DNA from 4 places in the Pseudomonas tussilaginis genome. Region 1 is predicted to be linked to each of the others. Evidence: predicted binding sites of a transcription regulator. Region 1 holds the regulator's gene; each other region holds the start of a gene.
The links. Region 1 encodes sigma-54, which starts transcription at its own class of promoters, with help from an activator protein. Its sites were predicted from a motif close to ANTGGCATNNANNTTGCTNT; they were not measured.
Positions count from the first base shown of each region.

Region 2: a site for sigma-54 is predicted at 5,122-5,141, ahead of glnA (glutamate--ammonia ligase). Genes of this name have one in related genera too.
Region 3: a site for sigma-54 is predicted at 5,585-5,604, ahead of CX511_RS08655 (CmpA/NrtA family ABC transporter substrate-binding protein). Genes of this name have one in related genera too.
Region 4: a site for sigma-54 is predicted at 2,076-2,095, ahead of CX511_RS18795 (flagellar basal body rod protein FlgF). Genes of this name have one in related genera too.

Region 1 is NZ_CP088149.1:4,748,746-4,756,197, forward strand. Features, by position in the region: gene CX511_RS21270 (ATP-binding cassette domain-containing protein) at 1-358, opposite strand, end outside; gene CX511_RS21275 (KpsF/GutQ family sugar-phosphate isomerase) at 604-1,578, shown strand; gene CX511_RS21280 (KdsC family phosphatase) at 1,579-2,103, shown strand; gene lptC (LPS export ABC transporter periplasmic protein LptC) at 2,112-2,684, shown strand; gene lptA (lipopolysaccharide transport periplasmic protein LptA) at 2,671-3,198, shown strand; gene lptB (LPS export ABC transporter ATP-binding protein) at 3,199-3,924, shown strand; gene CX511_RS21300 (RNA polymerase factor sigma-54) at 4,104-5,597, shown strand; gene hpf (ribosome hibernation-promoting factor, HPF/YfiA family) at 5,675-5,983, shown strand; gene ptsN (PTS IIA-like nitrogen regulatory protein PtsN) at 5,996-6,460, shown strand; gene rapZ (RNase adapter RapZ) at 6,463-7,317, shown strand; gene CX511_RS21320 (HPr family phosphocarrier protein) at 7,338-7,452, shown strand, end outside.
Region 2 is NZ_CP088149.1:5,426,321-5,433,772, reverse strand. Features, by position in the region: gene CX511_RS24460 (hypothetical protein) at 1-408, shown strand, start outside; gene ntrC (nitrogen regulation protein NR(I)) at 707-2,143, opposite strand; gene glnL (nitrogen regulation protein NR(II)) at 2,140-3,225, opposite strand; gene glnA (glutamate--ammonia ligase) at 3,619-5,025, opposite strand; gene thiI (tRNA uracil 4-sulfurtransferase ThiI) at 5,358-6,812, shown strand; gene typA (translational GTPase TypA) at 6,941-7,452, shown strand, end outside.
Region 3 is NZ_CP088149.1:1,860,485-1,867,936, reverse strand. Features, by position in the region: gene CX511_RS08675 (sensor domain-containing diguanylate cyclase) at 1-1,334, opposite strand, end outside; gene rlmKL (bifunctional 23S rRNA (guanine(2069)-N(7))-methyltransferase RlmK/23S rRNA (guanine(2445)-N(2))-methyltransferase RlmL) at 1,439-3,640, opposite strand; gene rmf (ribosome modulation factor) at 4,181-4,396, shown strand; gene CX511_RS08660 (quinone-dependent dihydroorotate dehydrogenase) at 4,493-5,515, opposite strand; gene CX511_RS08655 (CmpA/NrtA family ABC transporter substrate-binding protein) at 5,667-6,881, shown strand; gene CX511_RS08650 (ANTAR domain-containing response regulator) at 6,897-7,452, shown strand, end outside.
Region 4 is NZ_CP088149.1:4,222,078-4,229,529, reverse strand. Features, by position in the region: gene flgD (flagellar hook assembly protein FlgD) at 1-344, shown strand, start outside; gene flgE (flagellar hook protein FlgE) at 376-1,701, shown strand; gene CX511_RS18800 (hypothetical protein) at 1,774-1,962, shown strand; gene CX511_RS18795 (flagellar basal body rod protein FlgF) at 2,153-2,893, shown strand; gene flgG (flagellar basal-body rod protein FlgG) at 2,939-3,724, shown strand; gene flgH (flagellar basal body L-ring protein FlgH) at 3,779-4,474, shown strand; gene CX511_RS18780 (flagellar basal body P-ring protein FlgI) at 4,487-5,596, shown strand; gene flgJ (flagellar assembly peptidoglycan hydrolase FlgJ) at 5,608-6,810, shown strand; gene flgK (flagellar hook-associated protein FlgK) at 6,821-7,452, shown strand, end outside.

The DNA.
Region 1 (7,452 bases):
TTTCATCGGTCAGCTGGGTATGCACGCGCAGCGGAAACGCGACGTTTTCGAACACATCGAGGTCCGTGAACAGCGCACCGCTCTGAAACAGTACCCCCATCTGCTTGCGTGCATCGAACAGATCGCTGCGCGACAAGGTCGGCAGGTTTTGCCCGGCCACCCAGACTTCGCCACTGGCCGGACGCAACTGTGCGCCCATCAGACGCAACAATGTGGTCTTGCCGCACCCGGAAGGCCCCATGATGCCGGTGACCTTGCCGCGGGGAATGCGTATATCAACATTACTGAAGATGCTGCGCGAACCGCGCTTGAAGGACACACCCTTCAACTCGACCGCGTAGGCGTTATCAACGCTCATCTAGACTCCTTGCGATGCAGCCTTCTCACTCAGACGCGCGCCCCCTTCGTGGAGGCACGCACGCCCTGAGCGGGCCGAACAGGGGGCGAACTATAGCATCGCTGATAGCTACGCCCCAAGGCCACTGCAGTGCTTGTTCAGCAAGGGTTAAGGTAACAGAGCGATGGTATGACAATCACAGGGTGAGGGATTTGCGCATAACCGCTATAATCGCCGCCTTTTCATCAGGCAACCCGATTTTCGACATGAGCCAGTCCAGCGACCTGATTCAATCCGCGCAACGCACCATCCGTTTCGAACTCGAGGCGGTTGAGGGCTTGCTAGCCCACATCGACGCCGATTTCGTCAAGGCATGCGAGCTTATCCTGGCCAGCAAGGGGCGGGTCGTGGTGGTTGGCATGGGCAAGTCCGGGCATATCGGCAACAAGATTGCCGCGACCCTGGCCAGCACCGGCACGCCAGCGTTTTTCGTGCATCCGGCCGAGGCCAGCCATGGCGACATGGGCATGATCACCCGCGACGACGTTATCCTCGCCCTGTCCAATTCCGGAACGACCGCCGAGATCGTCACCCTGCTGCCGTTGATCAAACGCCTGGGTATCCAACTGATCAGTCTGACCGGCAACCCGGATTCAGCGCTGGCTAAAGCCGCTGAGGCCAACCTTGATGCCCGCGTCGCCCAGGAAGCTTGTCCGCTGAACCTGGCACCGACCTCCTCGACCACTGCCGCCCTGGTACTGGGCGATGCCCTGGCCATTGCCCTGCTTGAAGCCCGCGGTTTTACCGCCGAAGACTTCGCCTTCTCGCACCCCGGCGGTGCCTTGGGCCGACGCCTGTTGCTGAAGGTCGAAAACGTCATGCACGCCGGCCAAGAGCTGCCTCAGGTGCAGCGCGGCACCCTGCTCAAAGACGCATTACTTGAAATGTCTCGCAAAGGTTTGGGGATGACCGTAGTCCTCGAAACCGACGGACGGTTGGCCGGGATCTTCACTGACGGCGACTTGCGCCGCAGCCTGGATCGCAACATCGATGTGCACACCACCCTCATTGAAGAAGTCATGACTGCCCATGGTAAAACCGCGCGCGCCGAAATGCTCGCCGCCGAGGCCCTGAAAATCATGGAAGACCACAAGATCAGCGCGCTGGTAGTGATCGACAAGGACGAGCGCCCGGTTGGCGCCTTGAATATGCACGATCTGTTGCGTGCAGGAGTGATGTAAATGAGCCAGGACCTGTTCCAGCGCGGCAAAGCCATCAAACTTGCGGTGTTTGACGTTGACGGTGTATTGACCGACGGTCGTTTGTACTTTCTCGAAGATGGCAGCGAATTCAAGACCTTCAACACCCTCGATGGCCAGGGCATCAAGATGCTCATGGCCTCGGGTGTGACCACCGCGATCATCAGCGGACGCAAGACCCCGGTCGTCGAGCGCCGGGCCAAGAATCTTGGCATCCCCCACCTGTATCAGGGGCGTGAAGATAAATTAGTGGTATTGGACGAACTTCTCGGCCAGCTCAACCTAAGCTATGAACAGGTCGCCTACTTGGGCGACGACCTGCCTGACCTACCGGTGATCCGCCGTGTGGGGCTGGGTATGGCTGTAGCCAATGCCGCAGCCTTCGTCCGCGAGCACGCGCATGGAATCACCAAGGCCCGTGGCGGTGAAGGTGCAGCCCGCGAATTTTGCGAGTTGATCCTGCAAGCCCAGGGCAATCTCGACGCGGCCAACGCCCACTACCTGTAGAGCGACACATGTTCAGTAAAAAAATTCGCACTATTGCGCTGTTCAGTGTGATTGCCGCCTTGCTGGTGGCCGTCGGCTACTGGAACATCAGCCCAGAGAGCTTTCTCGACAAACCTGTCGCCAGCGTCGACGAGAAGGCCATCGACTATTACGCCACCAACGCCCACAGCGTGCAGTTCCTGCCTGATGGCAAAATGCAGTACGAGATGACGGCCGATAAGGTCGAACACCTCAAGGTCAGCGAAGTGACCTTGTTGACCACGCCAGACCTGCAACTGTATCGCGGCACCACCTACCCGTGGCACGTGCAGAGCGAAAAGGGCGAGGTCAACCCAGATGGCTCCGAAGTGGAATTGATTGACTCGGTACGGGTTGCCCGCACCGATGAAAAGAACCGCACCATGATCATTACCACCAGCCGCATGACGGTATTCCCGCAGAAGCAATATGCGCAAACCGAACAAGCCGTTAAAATCGACGGCGCCGGTGGCGTTACTACGGGCAATGGAATGAAAGCGTATTTGAAAGACGGCAGGATGGACCTGCTGTCCAACGTAAGAGGACAGTATGAGGCTCGTTAAAACCCTCCCCTTTTTGCTCAGCCTGAGCGCAGCACTGGGAAGCGCGAGCGCCTGGGCCCTGCCGAACGACCGTGACCAGCCTATCCGTATCCAGGCTGACAACGCGCACCTGGATGACAAGAAAGGGGTCGCCACCTACACCGGCGACGTCATCATCACCCAGGGTTCGATGATGATCAAAGGCAACACCGTGACCATTACTCGCGCCGCCAATGGCGATGTCGACGTCGTGACCTCGGTCGGTAACCTTGCCTATTTCGAGCAGCAGCAAAGCGCCGACAAACCGGACAAAATGAAAGGTTACGGCAAGCAGATCCAGTACCAGTCGCAAAAAAACCTGGTGGTGTTGACGGATCAGGCCAAGGTGGAAACCAGCGATGGCAACACCACTGAAGGCGAGAAGATCGTTTACAACACCCAATCCCAGGTTGCGACTGCCGGTCGCGGCGGATCGGTGTCAACGCCTCGCCCACGGATCGACATGGTGATCCAGCCGAAGAAGAAGGCCGAGTAAATGGCGACCCTCAAAGCCCAGCACCTGGCCAAGAGCTACAAGAGTCGGCAAGTGGTACGCGACGTCAGCCTGTCCATCGACAGTGGCCAGATCGTCGGTTTGCTCGGCCCTAACGGCGCCGGCAAAACCACCTGCTTCTACATGATCGTCGGCCTGGTCCAGGCCGATCAGGGCCGTGTCCTGATCGACGACCTGGATGTCAGCCACCAGCCGATGCACGGCCGCGCCCGTGCCGGTATCGGCTACCTGCCCCAGGAAGCGTCGATCTTTCGCAAGCTGTCGGTTGCCGACAACATCATGGCGATCCTCGAGACCCGCAAGGACCTTGATCGCGATGGCCGACGCAAAGAGCTGGAAAGCCTGCTGCAGGAATTTCACATCAGCCACATTCGCGACAACCTCGGCATGAGCCTGTCCGGTGGCGAACGTCGCCGCGTGGAAATCGCTCGCGCCCTGGCTACCGCACCGAAATTCATCCTGCTCGATGAACCCTTTGCCGGTGTCGACCCGATTTCGGTCGGCGACATCAAGCAGATCATCCATCACCTCAAGGCCAAAGGCATCGGTGTACTGATCACCGACCACAACGTCCGCGAGACACTGGATATCTGCGAAACCGCCTACATCGTCAACGATGGTCAACTGATTGCCGAAGGCGACGCAGAGACCATCCTGGCCAATGACCTGGTGAAAGAGGTGTACCTGGGCCACGAGTTCCGCTTGTAAGTTCGAGGCGACACAGCGCTTGCCATGGGCTGCTGACCCGGTGAAATCCGGCTTTATTGTTACAGTGCCCTAGGCAAACGCTCCAATTTCAGGCATATAATTTGCTTAAAGTTGGCGCTTCGGTGCCCTTGTAGTGGATGGCGCATGTGCGCCGGCAAAAAAGGTGTAAAGCCCCTGCCATGAAACCATCGCTCGTCCTAAGAATGGGCCAGCAACTGACGATGACCCCGCAGTTGCAACAGGCTATCCGACTGCTCCAGCTTTCTACCCTGGACCTCCAGCAGGAAATCCAGGAAGCGCTGGAATCGAACCCGATGCTCGAACGCCAGGAGGAAGGCGACGACTTCGACAACAGCGACCCGATGGCCGACAACGCCGAAAGCAAGCCGGTCGCCGAAGTCCAGGAAACCACCTTCCAGGAAACCACGCAAACTGTGGACAACCTGGAGGACGGCGAATGGAGCGAGCGCATCCCCAACGAACTGCCCGTCGACACCGCCTGGGAAGACATCTACCAGACCAGCGCCAGCAGCCTGCCCAGCAACGACGATGACGAGTGGGACTTCACCACCCGCACCTCGGTGGGCGAAAGCCTGCAAAGCCACTTGCTCTGGCAACTTAACCTGGCGCCGATGTCCGACACCGATCGGCTGATCGCGGTCACCCTGATCGACTGCATCAACAACCAGGGCTACCTCGACGAAACCCTCGAAGAAGTCTGCGAATCCTTTGACCCCGAGCTGGACATCGAGCTCGACGAAGTCGAAGCCGTACTGCACCGCATTCAGCAATTCGAACCTGCCGGCATCGGCGCACGCAATCTCAGCGAATGCCTGCTATTGCAACTGCGCCAACTGTCTGCCAGTACCCCGTGGATGGCCGAAGCCCAGCGCCTGGTACGCGATTACATCGACCTCCTCGGTAGCCGCGATTACAGCCAGCTAATGCGCCGGATGAAGCTCAAGGAAGATGAACTGCGCCAGGTCATCGAACTGGTTCAGAGCCTCAACCCACGTCCTGGCTCACAAATTGAGTCAAGCGAAGCCGAGTACGTGGTGCCTGACGTGATCGTACGCAAGGACAGCGATCGCTGGCTGGTCGAGCTCAACCAAGAGGCTGTGCCGCGTCTGCGGGTCAATCCGCAATACGCCGGGTTTGTCCGCCGTGCTGACACCAGCGCCGACAACACCTTCATGCGCAATCAGTTGCAAGAAGCCCGCTGGTTCATCAAGAGCCTGCAGAGCCGCAACGAAACCTTGATGAAGGTCGCCACCCAGATCGTCGAGCATCAGCGCGGCTTCCTCGATCACGGCGACGAAGCAATGAAGCCGCTGGTCCTGCATGACATCGCCGAGGCGGTAGGCATGCACGAGTCGACCATTTCTCGGGTCACCACGCAAAAGTACATGCATACCCCACGCGGCATTTACGAGCTGAAGTACTTTTTCTCCAGCCACGTCAGCACCTCCGAAGGCGGTGAATGCTCGTCCACAGCGATTCGCGCGATCATCAAAAAACTGGTTGCAGCGGAAAATCAGAAAAAGCCATTGAGTGACAGCAAGATCGCTGGTTTACTGGAGGCACAAGGCATCCAGGTAGCCCGTCGCACCGTCGCCAAGTACCGCGAGTCTCTCGGCATTGCACCGTCGAGTGAGCGCAAGCGACTGATGTAGCCCCTGAGATAGCCATCGCAGTTCAGTGGCAGGCGCAACACCTGCCTCTTATGCACGGGCAACAAAGGAGAAGCTGTATGCAAGTCAATATCAGTGGACAGCATGTAGAAGTCACCCAGCCGCTGCGCGAATACGTCGAGCAAAAACTCAAACGTCTGGAGGGGCACTTCGACAAGATTACCAATGTGACGGTAATCATGAAGGTCGAGAAGCTGCAGCAGAAGATTGAAGCAACGCTGTTTATTCCCGGCGGCGAAGTTGTTGCAAATGCCGAACACACAGACATGTATGCAGCGATCGATGCCTTGACTGACAAGCTCGATCGTCAACTGAAAAAACACAAGGAAAAACAGCAAAGCCTGCTGCAAGGTGCAGCGGCCCGCTGATCCCCCTCATCCATGATCCGACTTGAAACTATCCTGACCCCCGGCCGTTCCCTGGTGAACGTGCCGGGAGGCAGTAAAAAGCGCGCACTCGAACAGATCGCCAACCTGATCGGCAAAGAAGTACCCGACTTGGAAACCCAGGACGTGTTCGAAGCCCTGATTGCCCGTGAAAAACTGGGCTCCACCGGCTTTGGCAACGGTATCGCCATTCCCCATTGCCGCCTCAAAGGCTGCAAAGATCCGGTCAGCGCGCTGTTACATCTTGACGCCCCCATAGACTTCGATGCCATCGACGGTGCTCCGGTTGACCTGTTGTTCGTGTTACTGGTCCCCGAAGCTGCCACCGATGCTCACCTGGAGCTGCTGCGCCAGATCGCCAGCATGCTCGACCGCCAGGACGTACGCGAAAAGCTGCGTGCGGCCACCAGCAACGACGCGCTCTACCAGGTCGTTCTGGAAGCACAGAACGGGCACTGAATATGCGCTTGATCATCGTTAGCGGCCGCTCCGGCTCCGGTAAAAGTACCGCTCTCGCGGTCCTTGAGGACAACGGCTACTACTGCATCGACAACCTGCCTGCCGGGTTGCTGCCGCAGCTGGCCGAGAACGCCCTGATCAATACCGAGCTGATGCAGCCCAAAGTGGCGGTATCAATTGATGCACGCAACCTGCCCAGCCACCTCAGCCGCTTCCCGGAGTTGCTTGAGGAAGCCCGTGGCCGTCATATCCAGTGTGATGTGCTGTACCTGGATGCCGATGAAGAGACCCTGCTCAAGCGCTTTTCGGAAACCCGTCGGCGCCACCCGCTGACCAACGCCAATCGCTCGCTGGCCGAGGCGATCAAGGACGAGACTGAGCTGTTGGGGCCGATCGCCGACCTCGCCGACCTTAAAATCGATACCACCAACCTGAACCTGTATCAGTTGCGTGATTCGATCAAGCTACGCCTGCTAAACCAACCGGAGCCTGGCACCGCGTTCCTGGTTGAGTCCTTCGGTTTCAAGCGAGGCATGCCCGTAGACGCCGACTTGGTGTTCGATGTGCGCTGCCTGCCCAACCCCTACTGGAAGCCGGAGCTGCGCGAGCACTCCGGTTTGGAGCAACCGGTCATCGACTACCTGGCAGCACAGCCTGATGTCGAAGACATGTTCCAGGACATCTCCAGCTACCTGCTCAAATGGTTGCCACGCTTTGCCGCCAGCAACCGCGCCTATGTGACTATTGCCATTGGCTGTACCGGTGGACACCACCGTTCGGTTTACCTGACCGAACGCGTGGGCCAGTTGCTGCAGCAATCCTTGAAGAATGTCCAGGTTCGCCACCGCGACCTCTAGCCCACAGGACCACCGCCGCGATGCCCGCTCGTGAAATCACCATCATCAACAAGCTGGGGCTGCACGCCCGGGCTGCGGCAAAGTTCGTTGGCGTGGCCGGACGCTTCCCCTGCACGGTACGTATAGGCCGCGCAC
Region 2 (7,452 bases), 680 kb from region 1:
CATTCTACTCCTGAACCGGATCCGCGTTCGCAGCAATGGCCGCGCGTGCTGTTTTCTCTGGCGATATTCGGCATGTTGGTGGGCTTGATGATCGGTCGCCTGACCACGCCTGAGCCACGCGTGCTGGAGCACGTGCAGGTGGTAGAGGGGGGGTTGGACCTGTGGTTTAACGAAGAACCCAAGCTGCACGGCGAAGAAGTCGATGGCACCCTGGCCTTGCTGTTCGAGGCCGAAGGCAAGGCCGCGCGTGGCCAGTTGCGTCAGCAGGGCAAGCCGGTTGCTTGGCGCGTGCAGAAAAGTGATGGTGGGCTGCTGGTGACGTTGGTGGCGGCCCGTCCTCTGCACGGCGACTGGAGCGGTGCAGAGGACGATGGCCGCTGGCGAGTGCAGGTGCGCCTGCGCGAATAAAAGAGGGGAATCCCCGGCCTGCCTGTACCAAGGCCCCCAAAACTGGAAGTACTGATACTAATGCAGGGTGTATGCCAGTTTTGTTGCAGTCCGCAAAATACTGGGTTTTATCCGGCGATGCGGGATTGGGGCGGGGATTTGTGCGTTGTGACGGTGCAAAATAGACGTTGCTCGGTGCATGGCAGTGCAATTTCAGGACTGTTTTGCAATCCATCGCCGGCAAGACCGGCTCCCACAAAAGCCTGGGTCAACCCTGAACCTGTGGCAGCCGGCGTTACCAGCGATGAGGCCATGACGGTCAGGCCTCGTCGTCTCCGTCCTCGTCGCCACCATCGACCTTCATCCCCAACTCTTTGATCTTGCGCGTCAGGGTGTTGCGCCCCCAACCGAGCAGCACCGCGGCATCGCGACGGCGACCAGCGGTGTGCTTGAGGGCGGTCTCGATCATGATCCGCTCGAAACTCGGCACTGCACTGTCAAGCAGGTTTGACTGGCCACGGGACAGGGCCTGGTCCGCCCATTGGCGCAGCGCCTGTTCCCAGTTGGTCACCGGCGCGGCATCTTGTGGCAGGTTGAGCAGCTCGGGCGGTAGATCACCGATATGCACTTCCCGGCCCGAGGCCATCACAGTGATCCAACGGCAGGTATTTTCCAGCTGGCGCACGTTACCTGGCCACGGCAAGTTGCGCATGAACTCTTCGGTTTCGGCCTTGAGCAATTTGGGTTCAACCGCCAGTTCCTGGGCAGCACGGCCGAGGAAGTGCCGTGCCAAGGTCGGGATGTCTTCACGGCGATCAGCCAGACGCGGGATATGGATGCGGATCACGTTGAGGCGATGGAACAGGTCTTCACGGAACTTGCCGGCCTGTACCAGGGTTTCCAGATTCTGGTGGGTGGCGGCAATGATGCGCACGTCGACCTTCACCGGCACATGGCCACCGACTCGATAGAACTCACCGTCAGCCAGCACGCGCAGCAGACGGGTCTGGGTATCAGCCGGCATATCGCCGATCTCATCGAGGAACAGTGTGCCGCCATCGGCTTGTTCAAAGCGGCCACGACGCAGATTGGCTGCACCAGTGAACGCGCCTTTTTCGTGGCCGAACAGCTCGGACTCCATCAGGTCCTTGGGAATTGCCGCCATATTCAGAGCGATGAACGGCGACGCTGCACGCGGACTGTGGCGGTGCAGGGCATGGGCGACCAGTTCTTTACCGGTGCCGGATTCGCCATTGATCAGCACAGTGATGTTGGAGTGGCTGAGGCGACCGATGGCGCGGAACACCTCCTGCATCGCCGGTGCTTCGCCGATGATCTCCGGGGTGCGGGTCAGGCTTGGGGCGATATCCAGGCCTTGTTGCTCCTGAGCGTGCTGATTGGCGCGCTTGACCAGCGACACCGCCTCATCGACGTCAAACGGCTTGGGCAAGTATTCAAACGCGCCACCCTGATAGGACGCCACCGCGCTATCAAGGTCTGAATGGGCAGTCATGATGATCACCGGCAGACGCGGGTGCTGATCGCGAATCTGCGCCAGCAGGTCCAGACCACTGGCACCGGGCATGCGGATATCGGAGATGATCACGTCCGGCTGCTGCCGAGCCAGGCGGCTCATGACCCCGTCGGCGCTGTCGAAGCTCTGGGTGGTCATGCCTTCCTGTTGCAGGGCTTTTTCCAGGACCCAGCGGATGGAGCGGTCATCGTCGACGATCCAGACAGTTTCACTACGGCTCATGAGGCGGTGGCTCCTTGTTCCAGGGGCAGGAAGATCGAGAAGGTGGTGTGGCCAGGATGGCTGTCACACTCGATCAGGCCCTGGTGCTGGCTGATGATGTTCTGGGTAATGGCCAGGCCCAGCCCGGTACCGTCGGGGCGACCGCTGACCATGGGATAGAAGATGGTTTCCTGCAGCTCGGCAGGAATGCCGGGGCCGTTGTCGATGATCTCGACCTTGGCCACCAGGCGATGGCGAGTGTGGCCAATGGTGAACTGGCGCATGGCTCGTGTGCGCAAGCTGATACGCCCCAGGCGCAGTTCGTTTTGGCCGCTGATGGCCTGCATGGCGTTGCGCACGATATTGAGTACGGCCTGGATCATCTGCTCGCGGTCGATCAGCACGTCCGGCAGGCTCGGGTCGTAATCGCGCACCAGGGTGATGCCGCCTTGGCTTTCAGCCTCGACCAGGCTACAGACCCGTTCGAGTACTTCATGGATATTGGTCATCGCCAGCGACGGCAATTTGTTCGAACCCAGCATGCGATCGACCAGGTTGCGCAGGCGGTCAGCCTCTTCAATGATCACATTGGTGTAATCCTTGAGGCCTTCCTCGGGCAGTTCCCGGGACAGCAGTTGGGCCGCGCCGCGAATACCGCCCAGTGGGTTCTTGATTTCGTGGGCCAGGCCACGCACCAGCAGCTTGGTGGTTTCCTGTTTGGACAGCTGGGCCTCTTCCTTGGTGATGCGCAGCAAGCGGTCGCGTGGGTGCACTTCGAGCAGTAACAAGGTCCGCCCGCCACTGAGGATCGGCGTTACCGCATAGTCGACGGTCTGGGTCTGGCCGGTCAGTGAGGTCAGTTGCGCTTCGCGCTTGGTGAATGGGTGGGCGTGTACCACCGCCTGGCGCAGGGAATTGAGCGCTTCAGGTGATTCGGTGAACAGTTCGCTGATGAATTGCCCATGGCTGCGCTGGCCGCTGATGGCCAAGAGCATTTCCGCGGCCGGGTTCATGTACTCAAGGCGCAACTCGGCATTGAGCAAGATGGTAGCGGTAGTCAGGTTGTCCAGTAGCAGTCGGTGCAGGGCATCGCTGATGGTCATGGGGCGTCGGTGACCTCTTTTGGCTCATGACGACCCCGGTTGTGCCAGGGTCGCGGGCGCTGGTTGTCTGCTGGTAACAAGAAAATGCAAAAAACAAACCAAGGCTCCGAAAAGAAGCGGATCTGCCGGATAAAGACCTGATTTTGCGCCAGTTATGGCTATAAAGCCCTGATCTGGCCGTTTGCTTGAACCAAAATGGGTTGATTTGCTCAGCTGTATGCTGGGGTGCGCACCAATATAGAGCATAGGGTAAGAATTACATTGCGAAGCGCAAATGGGCGGTGACGCGGACCAGAAAGGCCTCGCCGGCCCGTAGAAGGGCAGAAAAACAAAAGGCCTCCCGAAGGAGGCCTCTGTCTGTCGCGTTACGCCGCTTGCGCAGGCGTCACTGAATTAGCAGCTGTAGTACAGCTCGTATTCCAGTGGGTGTACAAAGGTACGGACCTTGATTTCTTCTTCGCTCTTCAGGGCGATGTAGGCATCGATGAAGTCATCGGAGAACACGCCGCCCTTGGTCAGGAACGCACGGCCCTTGTCCAGCTCTTCCAGGGCTTCTTTGAGGCTGCCGCACACCTGAGGGATCTCTTTCGCCTCTTCAGGCGGCAGGTCGTACAGGTTCTTGTCGGCGGCGTCGCCTGGGTGGATCTTGTTCTGGATGCCGTCCAGACCGGCCATCATCAGTGCAGCGAAGCACAGGTATGGGTTGGCCGCTGGGTCCGGGAAGCGCGCTTCGATACGGCGGGCTTTCGGGCTGGAAACGTAAGGGATACGGATCGAGGCCGAACGGTTACGGGCCGAGTAGGCCAGCATTACGGGTGCTTCGAAGCCTGGTACCAGACGCTTGTAGGAGTTGGTAGCCGGGTTGGTGAAGCCGTTCAGCGCCTTACCGTGCTTGATGATACCGCCGATGAAGTACAGGGCAGTGTCGGACAGGCCAGCATAGCCTTCGCCGGAGAAGGTGTTCTTGCCTTCTTTGGAGATGGACATGTGCACGTGCATGCCCGAGCCGTTGTCGCCGTACAGTGGCTTAGGCATGAAGGTCGCGGTGCGGCCGTAGGCGTCGGCAACGTTGTGTACGCAGTACTTGAGGGTCTGAACTTCGTCAGCCTTCTTCACCAGGGTGTTGAACTGCACGCCGATTTCGTTCTGGCCGGCAGTCGCCACTTCGTGGTGGTGAACTTCGATGACCAGGCCCATTTCTTCCATGGCGTTGCACATGGCAGTACGGATTTCGTGGTCGTGGTCGAACGGCGGAACTGGGAAGTAGCCGCCTTTGACGCCAGGACGGTGGCCTTTGTTACCGCCTTCTACGTCCTGGTCGGACATCCACGAGCCTTGCTCGGAGTAGATCTTGAACATCGAGCCGGAGATGTCGGACTTGAACTTCACTTCGTCGAAGATGAAGAACTCAGGCTCTGGGCCGACGAACACGGTGTCACCGATGCCGGTGGTCTTCAGGTACTCTTCGGCGCGGCGGGCGATGGCGCGTGGGTCGCGGTCATAGCCTTGCATGGTCGAAGGTTCGATGATGTCGCAGACCAGGATCAGGGTCGGTTCTTCGGTGAACGGGTCCAGTACGGCGGAGGAGTCGTCCGGCATCAGGATCATGTCGGAAGCTTCAATGCCTTTCCAGCCAGCGATGGAGGAACCGTCGAACATCTTGCCGGCTTCGAAGAAGTCTTCATCCAGGGCATCACGCGACGGCATGGTCACGTGATGTTGAATGCCTTTGGTGTCCGTGAAGCGCAGATCAATCCATTTAACGTCATGATCTTTGATGAGTTGAACCGACTTCGACATAGTGTCCTCCGGGGTGGGGTAGAGCGTGCCTGTGCAGCCCTTGAATTTGGGTGATGCCGGGCGCGAATAGTCGGCCAAGGCAACCTGCCTCACAAGGGAGCAAATTGCATGCCAGTGCCCCGGTTTGGATGTCTTGCCCGATTTCTACGCATTCCAGCCCCGTTTGGCGGAAAATCTACGGCATTCCTGCACTCATAAGAGGCGTAAATCAGGCTTGATGCCTCATTTTGGTGCGCGTCAAACCTTCTGTAGATTAATTGGTTAAACCTTGAGCAATTTCCGCTATAATCCGCGCCCCACTTTTTTAGTCGGCATTGCGCGCGCTGTTTTCAATGAAACTAATCGTAAAAGTCTTCCCAGAGATCACCATCAAGAGCCGCCCGGTTCGCAAGCGCTTCATCCGTCAACTGGGCCGCAACATCCGTACCGTGCTCAAGGACCTCGATCCTGCGCTCGCGGTTGATGGTGTCTGGGACAACCTCGAGGTGGTCACCCGCATCGAGGACGAGAAAGTCCTGCGCGAGATGATCGAGCGTCTGACCTGCATGCCGGGCATCGCCCACTTCCTGCAGGTCGACGAATACCCGCTGGGCGACTTCGACGATATCGTCGCCAAGTGCAAGACCCACTTCGGCCACCTGCTGGCCGGTAAGCGCTTTGCCGTGCGTTGCAAGCGCGGCGGCCACCACGACTTTACCTCGATGGACGTCGACCGTTATGTCGGCAGCCAGCTGCGCCAGCAGTGCGGCGCCGCCGGGATCGACCTGCGCACCCCGGAGGTTGAGGTACGCATCGAGGTTCGTGACAAGCGCCTGTACGTGATTCACAACCAGCATAAAGGCATCGGTGGCTACCCACTGGGCACGCTGGAGCAGACTCTGGTGCTGATGTCGGGTGGTTTCGACTCCACCGTCGCGGCCTACCAGATGATGCGCCGCGGTCTGATGACGCACTTCTGCTTCTTTAACCTGGGCGGCCGTGCCCACGAGTTGGGGGTGATGGAAGTCGCCCACTTCCTGTGGAAAAAATACGGCAGCAGCCAGCGTGTGCTGTTCGTCAGCGTGCCGTTCGAAGAAGTGGTCGGCGAGATTCTCGGCAAGGTCGACAACAGCTACATGGGCGTGACCCTCAAGCGCATGATGCTACGCGCTGCGACCAATATTGCTGACCGCCTTGAAATTGATGCACTGGTGACCGGCGAGGCGATCTCCCAGGTTTCCAGCCAGACCCTGCCGAACCTGGCAGTGATCGACTCGGCCACCGAGAAGCTGGTACTGCGTCCGTTGCTGGCCAGCCACAAGCAGGACATCATCGACCAGGCCAACCAGATCGGTACCGCCGAGTTCGCCAAGCACATGCCTGAGTACTGCGGCGTGATCTCGGTGAACCCGACCACCTGTGCCAAGCGTCATCGCGTTGACCATGAAGAGAAGCAGTTCGACATGGCTGTGCTCGAGCGCGCCCTGGAGCGTGCTCGCCTGGTGTCCATCGACAATGTGATCGATGAACTCGGCCAGGATATCCAGATCGAAGAAGTCAGCCAGGCGTTGGCCGGGCAGGTGGTGATTGATATTCGTCACCCTGATGCCCAGGAAGACCAGCCCCTGGAACTGGACGGCATCGAGGTCAAGGCCTTGCCGTTCTACGCCCTGAACAGTCGCTTCAAGGAGCTGGACGCTACGCGTCAGTACCTGCTGTATTGCGACAAGGGTGTGATGAGTCGCCTGCATGCCCATCATTTGCTCAGTGAGGGACATGCCAATGTGCGCGTTTATCGTCCGACATAAAACGCCGGGGTTGTATGGCGGGAGCATCCGCCATCGCCCTCCCGACCTGCGGGCCCGTTGAGCGCCATTCATTCATATTCGTCGCCTAGACTGGGCGGCAACCCGAATCCTCTGATCGAGATACACACGTGATCGAAAATCTGCGTAACATCGCCATCATCGCCCACGTTGACCATGGTAAAACCACCCTGGTCGACAAACTCCTGCGTCAGTCCGGCACTCTGGAGCGTAACGAGCTCAACGACGAGCGCGTCATGGACTCCAACGACCAGGAAAAAGAGCGCGGTATTACCATTCTGGCGAAAAACACCGCCATCAACTGGAACGGCTACCACATCAACATCGTCGACACCCCCGGCCACGCCGACTTCGGTGGCGAGGTTGAGCGTGTAATGTCGATGGTTGACTCGGTGCTGCTGCTGGTCGACGCCCAAGACGGCCCTATGCCGCAAACCCGTTTCGTGACCAAGAAGGCTTTCGAAGCCGGCCTGCGTCCAATCGTGGTCATCAACAAGGTTGACCGTCCGGGCGCGCGTCCTGACTGGGTTCTGGACCAGATCTTCGATCTGTTCGACAACCTCGGTGCCACCGAAGAACAGCTGGACTTCAAAGTCGTCTACGCCTCGGCCCTGAACGGCAT
Region 3 (7,452 bases), 2.7 Mb from region 1:
GCAAACATCGCCTGGGCGGGAGTGACTTCGCGCCCATAGCGATGACTCAAGTCGCGGGCGCGCTGTTGCAGCTCTTGTGGCGAGACCAAGGCCTCAAGGGTCAGGCTGCCCACCGCTTCGGCGCTGCTATAGCCGAGCAGGCGCTCAGCACCGGCATTGAATGTGCTGATCACACCTCGCAGGTTGGTGGCGACAATCGCAACCTGGGTTGCCGCATTCAGCACGCTGCGCAACTGGTTATGGGTATTGCGCAATGACTGCTCACTGATGCGCAACTCGCCCGTGCGTTGCTCGACCAGGGTCAAGGCACGTTGACGCTGGCTAAACAGGCTGAACAGCAAGGCGCTGAGCATCAGACTGAGCAGGCCACCAAGAAACACCACAGCATTGACGGCTGAAGAACGGTTGGCTTGCATGAACGCCAGACTGGGACGGATATCAAGCTGGTAGTCATGATCGGCCAGGTGCAGTAGATGGCTGGCCGCCAGCGGCGAGGAAACGCCCTGATTATCCGACTGGAATAACACCTCGTGCTGGGCATCCGGCCCGGTCAGGTCGCGAATGCGCACCACCAGGTTGTCCTGCGTGGCATTGGGCAAACCTTCGGCCATCAACTGGCGCAGGCTAATCACCGCCATGACATACCCCCGCGGCTCTGTGTTAGGGTCGCCCGGGGTGAACACAGGCGCTGTCATCAGCACCCCGCGGGCATAGGCGGGCTCCACATTGGCAAGGTTCAGCGGTGCGGACACGGCCATGCTGCCAGGGGTCGAGGCACGCTCCAGGGTGTCCTGACGCAAGGTCTGGGAAAGCAGGTCCAAGCCAAGCGGCTGGCGTTGCGGGCCCAATGCCTGGGTAAACAGCACGGGGTAGTACAGAGGACGCACCGGCGATACGCGCAGTTGACCGTCATCGCTCAACTGTTGGATGTGGTAAGGGCCTCCCAGCAGCTGGCTCGCACGCTGCTCGAACCCTTGTCGTGCCGGCCCGAGCACCCGTGGCGCCCAGGAGTAGGCCTGGGTCCGATGCAGCAAGGGCTGGGCATAACCGTTGAATTCGTCGAGGGTGATCTCCGTAGCAAAGACAAAGAACCGGCGCAGCCCATCCAGACGCTGCACCTGATCCTCGAAGCGTTCTTCGATACGACTGTAGCGCTCGCTGGCCAGCAACTCGAAACGTTGACGCAACTGTTGCTGGTACAACTCATAGGTTGCCAACGCCAGTAACGCGGTCAACAGTCCGCCCGCCACCAATGCCACCAGAGCCATCAGCCAGGCGGACACTTCTTCGCTGACAAAGCCGAGCATCTTTGGACGAACGCCATGCATCGACATATTGATAACACTCATAACGCCAGCATGCAGCGTTTCCCGGACCGTACCTCAGTTATAGCCATTAGCCACTAATGAAGCAATTCACGGCCCGGGAGAAGACTGTTTCAGCGTGCCTGAATGCGCCATGCCCGGTGAATTTTGCTGTTACGGGCAAAGTCTGGGTCCAGGGTCTGCGCGGTTATTTCCTCTACGGCATAACGCTCAGCCAGATGTTCATCAAGCTGGAACTTACGGAAGTTGTTAGAGAAGTAAAGCACGCCGCCAGGTGCCAGGCGCGCGACCGCAAGGTCAAGCAACTGCACATGGTCACGCTGGACATCGAACACACCTTCCATGCGCTTGGAGTTGGAGAAGGTCGGCGGATCGATGAAGATCAGCTCGTACTCGTCACGGCACGCTTGCAGCCAAGCCATGACATCGCCCTGCTCCAGACGGTTCTTGTCGGAGAAGCCATTGAGCGACAGGTTGCGCCGCGCCCAGTCCAGATAGGTCCGCGACAGGTCGACACTGGTAGTGCTGCGTGCACCGCCCTTGGCCGCGTGAACACTGGCGGTAGCGGTATAGCAGAACAGGTTGAGGAAACGCTTGCCGGCCGCCTCGCGCTGAATGCGCATGCGCATTGGCCGATGGTCGAGGAACAGGCCGGTGTCGAGGTAGTCGGTAAGGTTGACCAGCAACTTGACGCCGCCTTCGCTGACCTCCAGGAACTGACCCTGAGTGCTTTGGCGCTCGTACTGACGGGTGCCGCTCTGACGCTCGCGACGTTTGACCACCACACGGCTCTGGTCGATGCCCAGCGCCTGCGGAATCGCCGCCAGGGCATCAAACAGACGGGCCTGGGCCTTTTCCGGGTCTACGGAGCGTGGGGCGGCGTACTCCTGAACGTGTACCCAGTCCTGATACAGGTCGATGGCCAGGGCGTACTCAGGCATGTCAGCGTCATACAGCCGGTAGCAACTGACCTGCTCACGCTTGGCCCATTTGCCTAACTGCTTGAGGTTTTTCTGTAGACGGTTGGCGAACATCTGCCCGCCTTCGCTCAAACGCGCCGGCTCACTGGCAATGGCCGCGGGTGAACGCTGGTCTTCGTTGCCCTGCGCATCACGCTCAGGCTGACGGCGCTCGCCGGTCACAAACTGGTCAGGCTGAACCTTGATCAACAGCAATTTGCACGGCAGCGCACCGTTCCAGAACGCGTACTGCTTGTGGCTGCGAATACCCATGCGCTTGCCCAGGTCCGGCGCGCCGGTAAACACCGCCGCCTCCCAGTTCAAGCAGGATTGGCGCAGGCGCTCACCGAGGTTCTGGTAGAGGTACAGTAGGCTGGCTTCGTCACCCAGGCGCTCGCCATAGGGCGGGTTACAGATCACCAGGCCTTTCTGGTTCTGGTCAGGGCGCGGCTCGAAACTGCCCACTTCACCCTGATAGATTTTCACCCAGTCGCTCAAGCCCGCACGCTCGACGTTATTGCGACCCGGCTGAATCAGCCGTGGATCGGCCTCGTAACCTCGAATCCACAACGGCGGACGGGCAAGGCCGGCCTGCGCGCGCGCCTGCGCCTCATCATGCAGCTTGCGCCACAGCGCTGGCACGTGGCCCAGCCAGGCGCTGAAACCCCAGCGTTCACGCTTGAGGTTGGGAGCGATGTCGGCGGCAATCATTGCCGCTTCGACCAGGAAGGTCCCGACACCACACATCGGGTCAGCCAGAGCCCCGCCTTCGGCGGCAATGCGCGGCCAGCCGGCACGAATCAGCACCGCGGCGGCCAGGTTTTCCTTGAGCGGCGCAGCGCCCTGCTGCAAGCGATAGCCGCGCTGGTGCAGGCTGTGACCAGAGAGGTCCAGGGACAGGATCGCTTCGCCACGATCCAGGCGCAGGTGGACGCGCAAGTCCGGGTTGAGCTTGTCTACAGAGGGACGCTCGCCATCACGGGTACGCAGCTTGTCGACAATGGCGTCCTTGACCTTCAGGGCACCAAAATGGGTGTTGTCGATACCCGAGCCATGACCGCTGAATTCAACGGCCAGCGAACCACTGGCCTCCAGGTGATCCTGCCATTCGACCTCGTTCACGCCATCATAGAGGTCATCGGCGTTCTTCATGTTGAAGCGTTTGAGCACCAGTAGCACGCGGTTGCCAAGACGCGACCACAGGCACAGCCGATAGGCTGTTTCCATGTCGGCCGAGCCGCGAATCGCCGAGGTGTGTTCACGCACCTCTTCAAGGCCCAGGCCGCGGGCCTCTTCGGCGAGCAGGCCTTCAAGGCCTTTGGGGCAGGTTAGGTAGAGTTCGAAACGGTCCGACATGAGGTATCCAGTGCCTTGAGCAATAAGTGGAGGGCAAGCGCATTGCCCTGCCGATGTTTAATCGAACGCCTTTCCAGCGAGCGTTCGAATGGCACCCAATGGGTGCCGGGCCACCCAGGCGATCAGACGTATGCCAGGGGCAGAAATGTCTTTGATCGCTGGGCAGAATGAAAATTTCACGATTAACAGGGTGAAAAATGCCCCTTCGTCGTATTGACTGCCTTGTTACAAATTATCACTCAGCACTGGCCAAGTGACTTCAACGCTGGTCAAACCCTGATCATAGCGGGCTTTGCGTCAAACCCTGCTCTGACGCATTTATTTACTTATCCTGTGACCCTCAGAAAGGTTACGCCCTTATGACAAAACGATCATTCACACTGTGTCGCGTATTGGTTAGAACTCATCTCAGGTTGTCACCGCAATGGGGCAACACTTTCGCTCGCGACGCCGGCAGCGAGCGCAAACCGGCAGAACGATTCTGCCCGGCCTCCTAGAGGCCGACGGGACATTACAGTCAACAAGTGAGGGCAACACCCTATGAGAAGACTTAAGCGTGATCCGTTGGAACGAGCATTTTCACGTGGCTACCAATATGGGGTCACCGGCAAATCCCGCGAGCTTTGCCCCTTTACTCTACCGTCTGTACGTCAGGCATGGATCAATGGCTGGCGCGAAGGACGCGGCGACAACTGGGACGGTATGACCGGCACTGCGGGTATTCATAGACTCAACGAACTTCACGCCGTTGGCTGAGCGAGGATTTAACTTCGATTAACCATGCGCGCCCCATCCGGGCGGCGGGCTACGGCCCAGGGGCCCCTTCAAGGGGCCCTTTTTTATGCCCGCGATTCAGCGCGGCATAGCGGCAATAGCGTCCACAGCCTCGCGAATCAGCGCCGGGCCCTTGTAGATGAACCCCGAATAGATTTGCACCAGGCTGGCACCGGCCGCAATTTTTTGCGCGGCGTGCTTGCCCTCGGTGATGCCACCGGCGGCAATGATCGGCAACTTACCCCCCAGCTCGCCAGACAGCACCTTGACGATGTGGGTGCTCTTCTCCAGGACCGGCGCGCCCGACAAGCCACCGGCTTCATCGCCATGGGGGAGACCTTCTACCCCTTCGCGACCCAGCGTGGTGTTGGTCGCGATCACCGCGTCCATACCCGACTCGATCAATGCAGCCGCTACCAGTGCGGTTTCTTCATCGCTCATGTCCGGTGCGATCTTGATTGCCAGCGGTACGTGCTTGCCATGCTGCACCGCCAGTTGCCCACGGCGTTCGGCCAGGGCGTCGAGCAATTGCTTAAGCGAATCGCCGAACTGCAGGCTACGCAGGCCCGGGGTGTTGGGCGAGCTGACGTTGACGGTGATGTAGCTGGCCTGGTTATAGACCTTGTCCAGGCAAATCAGGTAATCGTCCACCGCGCGCTCGACCGGGGTGTCGAAGTTCTTGCCGATGTTGATGCCGAGGATGCCGCGGTATTTCGCCGCCTGCACCCGCGTAAGCAAGTGATCAACACCCAGGTTGTTGAAGCCCATGCGGTTGATGATCGCTTCAGCTTGCGGCAGGCGAAACAGGCGTGGCTTGGGATTGCCCGGCTGCGGACGCGGCGTGACGGTGCCGATCTCGACAAAGCCGAACCCCAGCTGGGCAAAACCATCAATGGCCGCACCGTTCTTGTCCAGGCCGGCCGCCAGACCCACGGGGTTGGCGAACTCCAGGCCCATGACGGTGACTGGCAACGAGGCCGGGGCCTTGGTCAACAGGCCGTTCAGACCCAGGCGGCCACCGGCGCCGATCAGGTCCAGGGACAGGTCGTGGGAAGTCTCCGGGGAGAGCTTGAACAGCAGCTGGCGGGCCAGGGTATACATGGGCGGGCTTAGCTCGACGTGAGTGAGGGGGCGATTATATAGGTGGCATCGTCCGGGGGACAGCGCCGCCTTGGCATATGCGTTGCTTTGTTGTGTCTAGACACCGGCCGCGCGAGCGGCCCGGCCTGACCTTCGATACAGGCGCGACACTGTGACTAACGACATTCCCTTCTCTCCTCTGGCCTGGGTCAACGGCAGCGATGCGCCGGAAAAGCACAGCCTGGACATCGGTTTCATGGCCCTGAGCGACTGCGCCTCGGTGGTGGTTGCCGCGACCCAAGGCTTTGCCCAGCCCTACGGCCTGAGCCTGAACCTCAAACGCCAGAGCTCCTGGGCCGGCTTGCGCGACAAACTGGTCAACGGCGAACTGGACGCCGCCCATAGCCTGTACGGGTTGATCTATGCCGTGCACCTGGGCATTGGCGGCACCCGTGCCACTGACATGGCGGTGCTGATGGGCCTGAACCAGAACGCCCAAGGCATCCATCTGTCGGCGGCGCTACAGCGTCAAGGCGTGACCCGTCCCGAGGCGCTGGAGCGCTATGTGCACCAAAGCAGGACAAAACTGACCTTTGCCCAGACCTTTCCGACGGGCACTCACGCCATGTGGTTGTACTACTGGCTCGCCAGCCAAGGCATCCACCCCTTGCATGACGTCAACAGCGTGGTGGTGCCGCCCGCACAAATGCTCGCTCACCTGCAGGCCGGGCGCATCGACGGTTTTTGTGTCGGCGAACCCTGGTCTGCGGATGCCGTCGCGCAGGGCCATGGCTTCACACTCGCCACCAGCCAATCGGTCTGGCCTGATCATCCGGAGAAAGTCCTGGGTTGCACCCGCGTCTTTGTCGAACAGTACCCCAATACGGCCAGGGCGTTGATCAAGGCGATCCTGGCCGCCAGCCGATTCATCGAGCAGAGCCCGGAAAACCGTCGCAGCACAGCCCAGTTGCTCAGCGGCAATGCCTACCTTGATGCGCCCTTGAGTAGCATCGAACCACGCCTGCTCGGCGACTACCACGACGGCCTGGGTAATCACTGGCACGACCCTCACGGCTTGCGCCTGCACGACCAGGGCCGGGCCAACCTGCCCTACCTGTCCGACGGCATGTGGTTCATGACCCAGTTCCGCCGCTGGGGCCTGCTGCGTGAAGATCCCGATTACCTGACAGTAGCGCGCCAGGTGCAGCAACTGGCGCTGTACCGCGACGCTGCAAGCGCCATCGGCGTGCCGTGCGACGCACAGATCATGCGCCGCAGCCAGCTGATTGATGGCTGCTATTGGGATGGCAGCGACCCTGCAGGCTACGCCCACAGTTTTGCCTTGCACGCGCTGGCCGAAACGCCTGCTGCCCACGCCCATCGCTGACAAGGGGACGCCATTATGCTGCGAATCCTGTTGATCGACGATACCGCAAAGAAGGTCGGACGCTTGAAGTGCGCACTGGTTGAAGCGGGTTTTGAGGTTATTGATGAGTCAGGGCTGACCATCGACCTGCCGACACGCGTTGAAACGGTGCGCCCGGATGTGGTTCTGATTGATACCGAATCACCGGGCCGTGACGTCATGGAGCAAGTGATCCTGGTCAGCCGTGACCGCCCGCGCCCCATTGTCATGTTTACCGATGAGCATGACCCGACAGTGATGCGCCAGGCGATCCAGGCGGGGGTCAGCGCTTATATCGTTGAAGGCATTCATGCCGCCCGACTGCAGCCGATCCTCGATGTGGCGATGGTCCGTTTCGAGAGCGACCAGGCGCTCAAGGCGCAACTGCAGGCCCGTGATCAGCAATTGGCCGAGCGAAAACGCATCGAGCTGGCCAAGGGGCTGTTGATGAAAATGAAGGACTGTAATGAAGAGCAGGCTTATACGCTGATGCGTCGCCAGGCCATGAGCAAGCAACAGAAATTGGTGCAGGTGGCTGAGCAGATCATTGCTA
Region 4 (7,452 bases), 530 kb from region 1:
GCTTCACCGGTTCCGTGGTAGTGCCGCAGTCGCTGAGTAACGCCACCGTCACCATCACCGACAAGGATGGCAAGGTGGTCAAGACCATCGATATGGGTGAGCAGAAGGCCGGCAATTCCGAGTTCGTCTGGGATGGCACCAATGACGCCGGTGAGAAGGTTGATCCAGGTACCTACACCTTTGCCGCCAAAACCACCATCGAAGGCAAGCAGTTGGATATGTACACCCTGCTGCCCGCCACGGTCAGCAGCGTCACCCTCAGTCAGACCGGCGGCGAGATGATGCTCAATCTCGCTGGCCTGGGCAGCATCGCGCTGTCCAAAGTCCAAACCATCGGTATATAGAGCCGGCTAACGCGGCACAAGGAGTTGAAAGATGTCATTCAATATCGGCCTTAGCGGTCTCTATGCAGCCAACAAACAACTGGACGTGACCGGCAACAACATCGCCAACGTTGCAACCACCGGTTTTAAATCGTCGCGCGCGGAATTCGCCGATGTCTACTCGGCCAACAAGCTCGGCGTCGGCAGTCAGAGCGTGGGTAACGGTGTGCGCCTGGCTTCGGTGTCGCAGCAATTCACCAACGGTGAAATCACCAATACCGGCAACGTGCTGGACATGGGTATCCAGGGGCAGGGCTTCTTTGTGCTGAGCGACAACGGCTCGCTCAGTTACTCCCGTGCCGGTGCCTTCCAGACCGACAAAGACAATTACGTGGTCACCGCCGATGGCCTGCGCCTGCGCGGCTACGGTGTGGATGAGAATGGCAAGATCATCAATGGCGTGCTGACTGATCTTAAGATCGACACCTCGGCGTTGGCGCCAAAGTCCACCACCTCGATCAATCAGGGGATCAACCTCAACTCGTCGGACAAGGTCATCCCGGCAACCACCACTTTCGATCCAAGTGATGACACCACCTGGAACAAGACCTTTGCCACCAAGATCTATGACAGCCAGGGTAACGAGCACGTCATGGATCAGTACTACGTCAAGACCGACACCAATGAGTGGAAGTCGTACACCCTGATCGACGGTCGCAACCCGCTCGATCCGAGCCAGGAGCCGCCGCAGCCGCTGGAAGGGACCATCAACTTCAATCCGGATGGTAGCGTCGACACCATGACGGCGGGCGCTGCAGGTTCGGGCTACGAAGTGGAGAACAAGGTCTTCAAGCTGACCGGCTGGGTGCCTGCCACCATTACCGATCCAAACGCCAAGCCGCCGGTATGGGGCTCCAATGGTTCGGAAGCGAGCGCGGGTGGTATCGCCATCGACATGAACGCGACCACCTCCTATAACACCCCGACCACGCGTCTGTCGCAGAGCCAGGATGGTTACGCTACCGGCATCCTGTCGAGCCTGAGCATCGACTCCAGCGGTGTGATGTTCGCCAGCTTCAGCAACCAGCAGTCGCGCGCGATTGGTCAGGTGGCGATTGCTTCCTTTGCCAACGAGCAGGGCCTGCAGCCTATGGGCGGTACGCGTTGGGCGGAAACCTATTCCTCGGGTATCCCGGGTATTGATGCGCCGAAGACCGGTACTCTGGGTGCCATCGCTTCCAACTCGCTGGAGGCCTCGAACGTCAACTTGACCAACGAGCTGGTCGAGCTGATCAAGGCGCAGAGCAACTATCAGGCAAACGCCAAGACCATCTCTACCCAGAGCACCATCATGCAGACCATCATTCAGATGACCTGATGTGGGTGTGAGGCGATAGCTGTGGACAGGCCCCTTTCTCGAAAGGGGTCTTTCATTTCGGAGGTATCGATCATGTTGCAACGAGTGGCGTTGGCCTTGTTTGCGGTATTGCTGATGGCTCAGGTCAGGGCGGATGCTGCGCCTTGGTATCGTTGGGAGAGCCAGGCCGATGGGCGTCTGGTGTGTGCCCAGTTTTCTCCGGGGGATGGTTGGAAGCGCTTTGCCGGCCCCTTCAATAATGGTGCGTGCCGCGCTTACTGAGCGTTGCCGCTAGCGGCAAGCTGGCGCCGTAATTTCGACGGCGCATCTCCCCGTCGTATTCCCCTGCTGTGCGCAAGCCCTTGTCTGGCGGGGCTTTTGGTCACTTCTGCAAAGTTGGTTTGAAACTTGCTACAAGCACTGCAAAGCAGCGGCGAACGGCAAGTGTTCGCCAGCGCAGGGGAGAAAGACTGTGGACAAGATGCTGTACGTGGCCATGACCGGTGCCAGCCAGAACGCGCTGGCGCAGAAGGCGCATGCCAACAACCTGGCGAACATTTCCACCACCGGTTTTCAGCGTGACCTGGAGCAGGCGCGTTCGATGCCGGTGTTTGGTGACAGCTTTCCGGCGCGTGCGTATGCGATGACCGAGCGCCCGGCGACGGATTTCTCGCCAGGCTCGATGCTGGAAACCGGGCGTGACCTGGACGTAGCCATTGGTGGCGACGGTTTCATCGCCGTGCAAGCGCCTGATGGCAGCGAAGCCTATGTGCGTACCGCGAGCATGAACATCGATGCCCTGGGTGTGCTGCGTGCCGGCAACGGCATGCCGATCATGGGCAACGGCGGGCCGATTGCCGTGCCGCCGGAGCAGAAGATCGAGGTCGGTGAAGACGGCACCATCACGATCCGCGCCATGGGCGAGGGGCCACAGGTGATGGCTGAAGTCGACCGGATCAAGATGGTCAACCCTGACCTCAAGACCATGAGTAAGGGCCTGGACGGCTTGATCCACACCAGCAATGGCCAGCCCGCCGTGGCTGACGCCAACGTCAAACTGGTGTCGGGCTTCCTTGAGGCCAGTAACGTCAACGCTGTCGAGGAAATGACCTCGGTGCTGGCGCTGTCCCGTCAATTCGAACTGCACATCAAAATGATGACCACGGCCAAAGAAGGCGATGAAGCCATGGCTCGGGTTTTGCAGATCGGCTAATTACACAGACGTAGCGCCGTAAAACAGGCGCACGAGGAGAACAGCATGCTTCCGGCTCTTTGGGTGAGTAAAACCGGTCTGTCCGCTCAGGACATGAACCTGACCACCATTTCCAACAACCTGGCCAACGTCTCGACCACCGGCTTCAAACGTGATCGCGCTGAATTCCAGGACCTGCTCTACCAGACCCGCCGCCAGGCCGGTGCCCAGTCGACCCAGGACAGCGAGCTGCCTTCGGGCCTGCAACTGGGTACGGGTGTGCGCATTGTTGGCACTCAGAAGAGCTTCACCGCGGGTAGCCTGCAGACTACTGAAAACCCGCTGGACATGGCGCTCGACGGCCGTGGTTTCTTCCAGATCCTGCAGCCCGATGGCACGGTCTCGTACACCCGCGACGGTACCTTCCACCTGAACTCCGATGGCCAGATCGTCACCGCCAGCGGTTTCGCCCTGGAGCCGGCCATTGTCGTTCCGCCTGAGGCGCAGACCTTTACTGTCGGCCGTGACGGCACCGTGTCGATCACCATCGCTGGCAACCCGGCCGCGCAGGTCATCGGCAACATTCAGACCGCCGACTTCATCAACCCGGCCGGCCTGCAGGCAACGGGTGGCAACCTGTTCCTGGAAACCGCAGCCAGCGGTGCGCCACAGGTGGGCACGCCAGGCCTGAACGGTTTTGGTGTGGTTCAGCAGCAGACCCTGGAAAACTCCAACGTCAGCACCGTGGAAGAGTTGGTCAACATGATCACCACCCAGCGAGCCTATGAAATGAACTCCAAGGTCATTTCCACCGCTGACCAGATGCTCTCGTTCGTTACCCAGAACCTGTAATTGAAGTCTTCGAGGTCGCTTGAACGGCGCCTGTTACACCGTGAGGTCAGAGTCATGAGTCGTTTGTTATCCGTACTTGCCCTGAGTGGGATCAGCGTGCTGGCTGGCTGCGTTTCGCCGCCGCCCAAGCCTAATGATCCGTACTACGCGCCAGTATTGCCGCGTACGCCACTGCCGGCGGCGGCCAACAACGGCTCGATCTACCAGGCCGGGTTTGACCAGAACCTGTACAGCGATCGCAAGGCGTTCCGGGTCGGTGACATCATCACCATCACCCTCAACGAGCGTACCCAGGCGAGCAAGAATGCCAACTCGCAGATCGCCAAGAACAGCAAGGCCGATATCGGTCTGACCTCGTTGTTCGGCTCCTCGATGACCACTAACAACCCGTTCAGCGATGGCGACCTGAGTCTCAGTGCGGGCTACAGCGGTGATCGTGCGACCAAGGGCGACAGCAAGGCCGGGCAGGGCAACAGTCTGACCGGCTCGATCACTGTCACCGTGGCTGACGTGCTGCCTAATGGCATCATCGCCGTGCGTGGTGAGAAGTGGCTGACGCTCAACACCGGTGACGAGCTGGTACGCATTGCCGGCATGATTCGCGCCGATGACATTGCCACCGACAACACCGTGCCTTCGACGCGAGTGGCTGATGCGCGCATCACTTACTCGGGCACCGGCTCGTTTGCCGATGCCAGCCAGCCGGGATGGCTCGACCGTTTCTTCCTCAGCCCGCTTTGGCCTTTCTAGGTTCGGATGACCATGTTCAACTTCAAGCAGCTGATTACCGCCGCGCTTTTGATGTCCGTCGCGTTTGTCGCGCAGGCTGAACGCCTGAAGGACATTGCCAGCATTTCCGGCGTGCGCAGCAACCAGCTGATCGGCTACGGCCTGGTGGTGGGGCTCAACGGCACGGGTGACCAGACCACCCAGACGCCGTTCACCCTGCAGACCTTCAACAACATGCTGTCGCAGTTCGGCATCAAGGTGCCGGCCGGTACCGGCAACGTGCAGCTCAAGAACGTCGCGGCGGTCTCGGTGCATGCTGACCTGCCACCATTCGCCAAGCCGGGGCAGGTGGTGGATATCACCGTGTCCTCGATCGGTAACTCCAAGAGCCTGCGCGGCGGCAGCTTGTTGATGACGCCGCTCAAGGGTATCGACGGCAACGTCTATGCCATCGCTCAGGGCAACCTGGTGGTCGGCGGCTTTGACGCTGAAGGCCGCGATGGTTCGAAGATCACCGTCAACGTGCCGTCAGCTGGACGCATCCCTGGTGGCGCGTCGGTAGAGCGTGCCGTGCCCAGTGGTTTCAATCAGGGCAACAGCCTGACCTTGAACCTCAATCGGCCAGACTTCACCACCGCCAAGCGCATCGTCGACAAGGTCAACGAGCTGCTCGGCCCGGGCGTGGCCCAGGCCCTGGATGGGGGGTCGGTGCGGGTGACTGCGCCGCTTGATCCAAGCCAGCGGGTTGATTACCTGTCGATTCTCGAGAACCTGGAAATCGATCCGGGTCAGGCGGTGGCCAAGGTCATCATCAACTCGCGTACGGGCACCATTGTCATCGGCCAGAACGTCAAGGTGTCACCGGCAGCGGTGACCCACGGCAGCCTGACCGTGACCATCACCGAAGACCCGATTGTCAGTCAGCCAGGGCCGTTCTCCAATGGCCAGACGGCTGTCGTGCCGCGCTCGCGGGTCAATGCCGAGCAGGAAGCCAAGCCGATGTTCAAGTTCGGTCCGGGTACCACCCTGGATGAAATCGTGCGTGCAGTGAATCAGGTGGGCGCTGCTCCGAGTGACCTGATGGCGATCCTTGAAGCGCTGAAGCAGGCCGGCGCGCTACAAGCCGACCTGATCGTGATTTAAGGGGCGCTCGCATGGATATGCCGAAAAACCCAATGACCACGATGGCCGACAGTGGCGCTTACACCGACCTCAATCGACTCAGCTCGTTGAAGGTCGGTGATCGCGACAGCGAGGCCAACCTGCGCAAGGTGGCCCAGGAATTCGAGTCGCTGTTTCTCAACGAGATGCTCAAGTCGATGCGTTCGGCCAGTGATGTGCTGGCCAAAGACAACCCGCTTAACACCGAAACCACCAAGCAGTACCAGCAGATGTACGACCAGCAGCTGGCGGTGAGCATGTCGCGCGAAGGGGGCGGTATCGGCCTGCAGGATGTGCTGATGCGTCAGCTGTCCAAGCAGAAAGCCGCCTCTGCGAGCAACACCAGCCCGTTCCCGCGTTTTGACATCGCGCCCAAGCCGCTGGGTGCAACAGCAGTGGGCGTGGCCGAGCGGCCGCAGGAAACTGCTGTTACCCGCAACGATGTGGCCGCCCTCAATTCGCGGCGCCTGGCCTTGCCAAGCAAGCTTACAGATCGGTTGCTGGCGGGGTTGGTGCCCGCAGCCGGCGCTGTGCCGGCTGCTACGAACACGGCACCGATCCCCGGCCGCTCGACCCTCGTTGGCGATGCAGTGGCCAAGGGCGACTGGCAGCCGGCACAAGCTTTCGCGGCGCCCGGCAGCCTACGTATTTATGGTCGCGCCATGGCGCAGCCGCCATTGGCACCGGCCAAGCGTGCCTTCAGCTCTTCCGATGACTTTGTTGCCACCATGCTGCCGATGGCGGAGCAGGCGGCCAAGCGCATTGGTATCGATCCGCGTTACCTGGTGGCTCAGGCCGCACTGGAAACTGGTTGGGGCAAGTCGGTCATGCGTCAGGACGATGGCCGCAGCAGCCATAACCTGTTTGGTATCAAGGCGACCGGTAATTGGCAGGGTGAGCAGGCGCGGGCGATCACCAGCGAGTTCCGTGATGGTCAGTTCGTCAAGGAGACGGCGGCGTTCCGCTCCTACGATTCCTATCAAGATAGTTTCCATGACCTGGTGAGCCTGTTGCAGAACAACGCTCGCTATAAAGAAGCGGTCAAGGCTGCCGATAAACCGGAACAGTTTGTACGCGAGCTGCAGCGGGCCGGTTATGCAACCGACCCGGATTACGCGAGCAAGATCTCGCAGATCGCCAAGCAAATGAAATCCTACGAAAGCTACGCAGCGATTGGCACCACTACGCAACTATAAGGTTTGAACCATGGCGAGTTTGATCAACATCGGGATGTCGGGGCTCGGCGCCAGTCAGTCGGGCCTGCACACCACGGGTAACAACATTACCAACGCCGATGTCGCTGGTTATTCGCGCCAGCAGAACGTGCAGCGGTCCAATGGCTCGCAGCAGAACGGCAACGTGTTCATCGGTACCGGCACCACCCTGTCCGATGTACGCCGGGTCTACAACAGTTACCTGGAAAGCCAGTTGCGTACCACCACGTCGCTCAACAGCGATGCGGCGGCGTACCTCAATCAGGTTGCACCGCTCGACAGCATGCTGTCCGATGCCGACACCGGCATTACCGGCGCCTTGAAAAGCTTCTTCACTGCCATGCAAAGTGCGGCCGCCAAGCCCAACGAAGATGCATCGCGCCAGTTGCTGCTGACCAGTGCCCAATCGCTGAGCAAGCGCTTCAATACCATCGCCAACCAGCTCAACGAACAGAACAGCAACCTCAATGGCAACCTGACGTCGATGACCGATCAGGTCAACAAGTTGTCGGCGACCATTGCTCAGTACAACGACCAGATCTCGCAGATGCAGGGCACCCCGAACGACCTGCTCGACCAGCGCAACGAGGCCGTGCGCCAGTTGTCCGAGCTGGTCGGTACCCA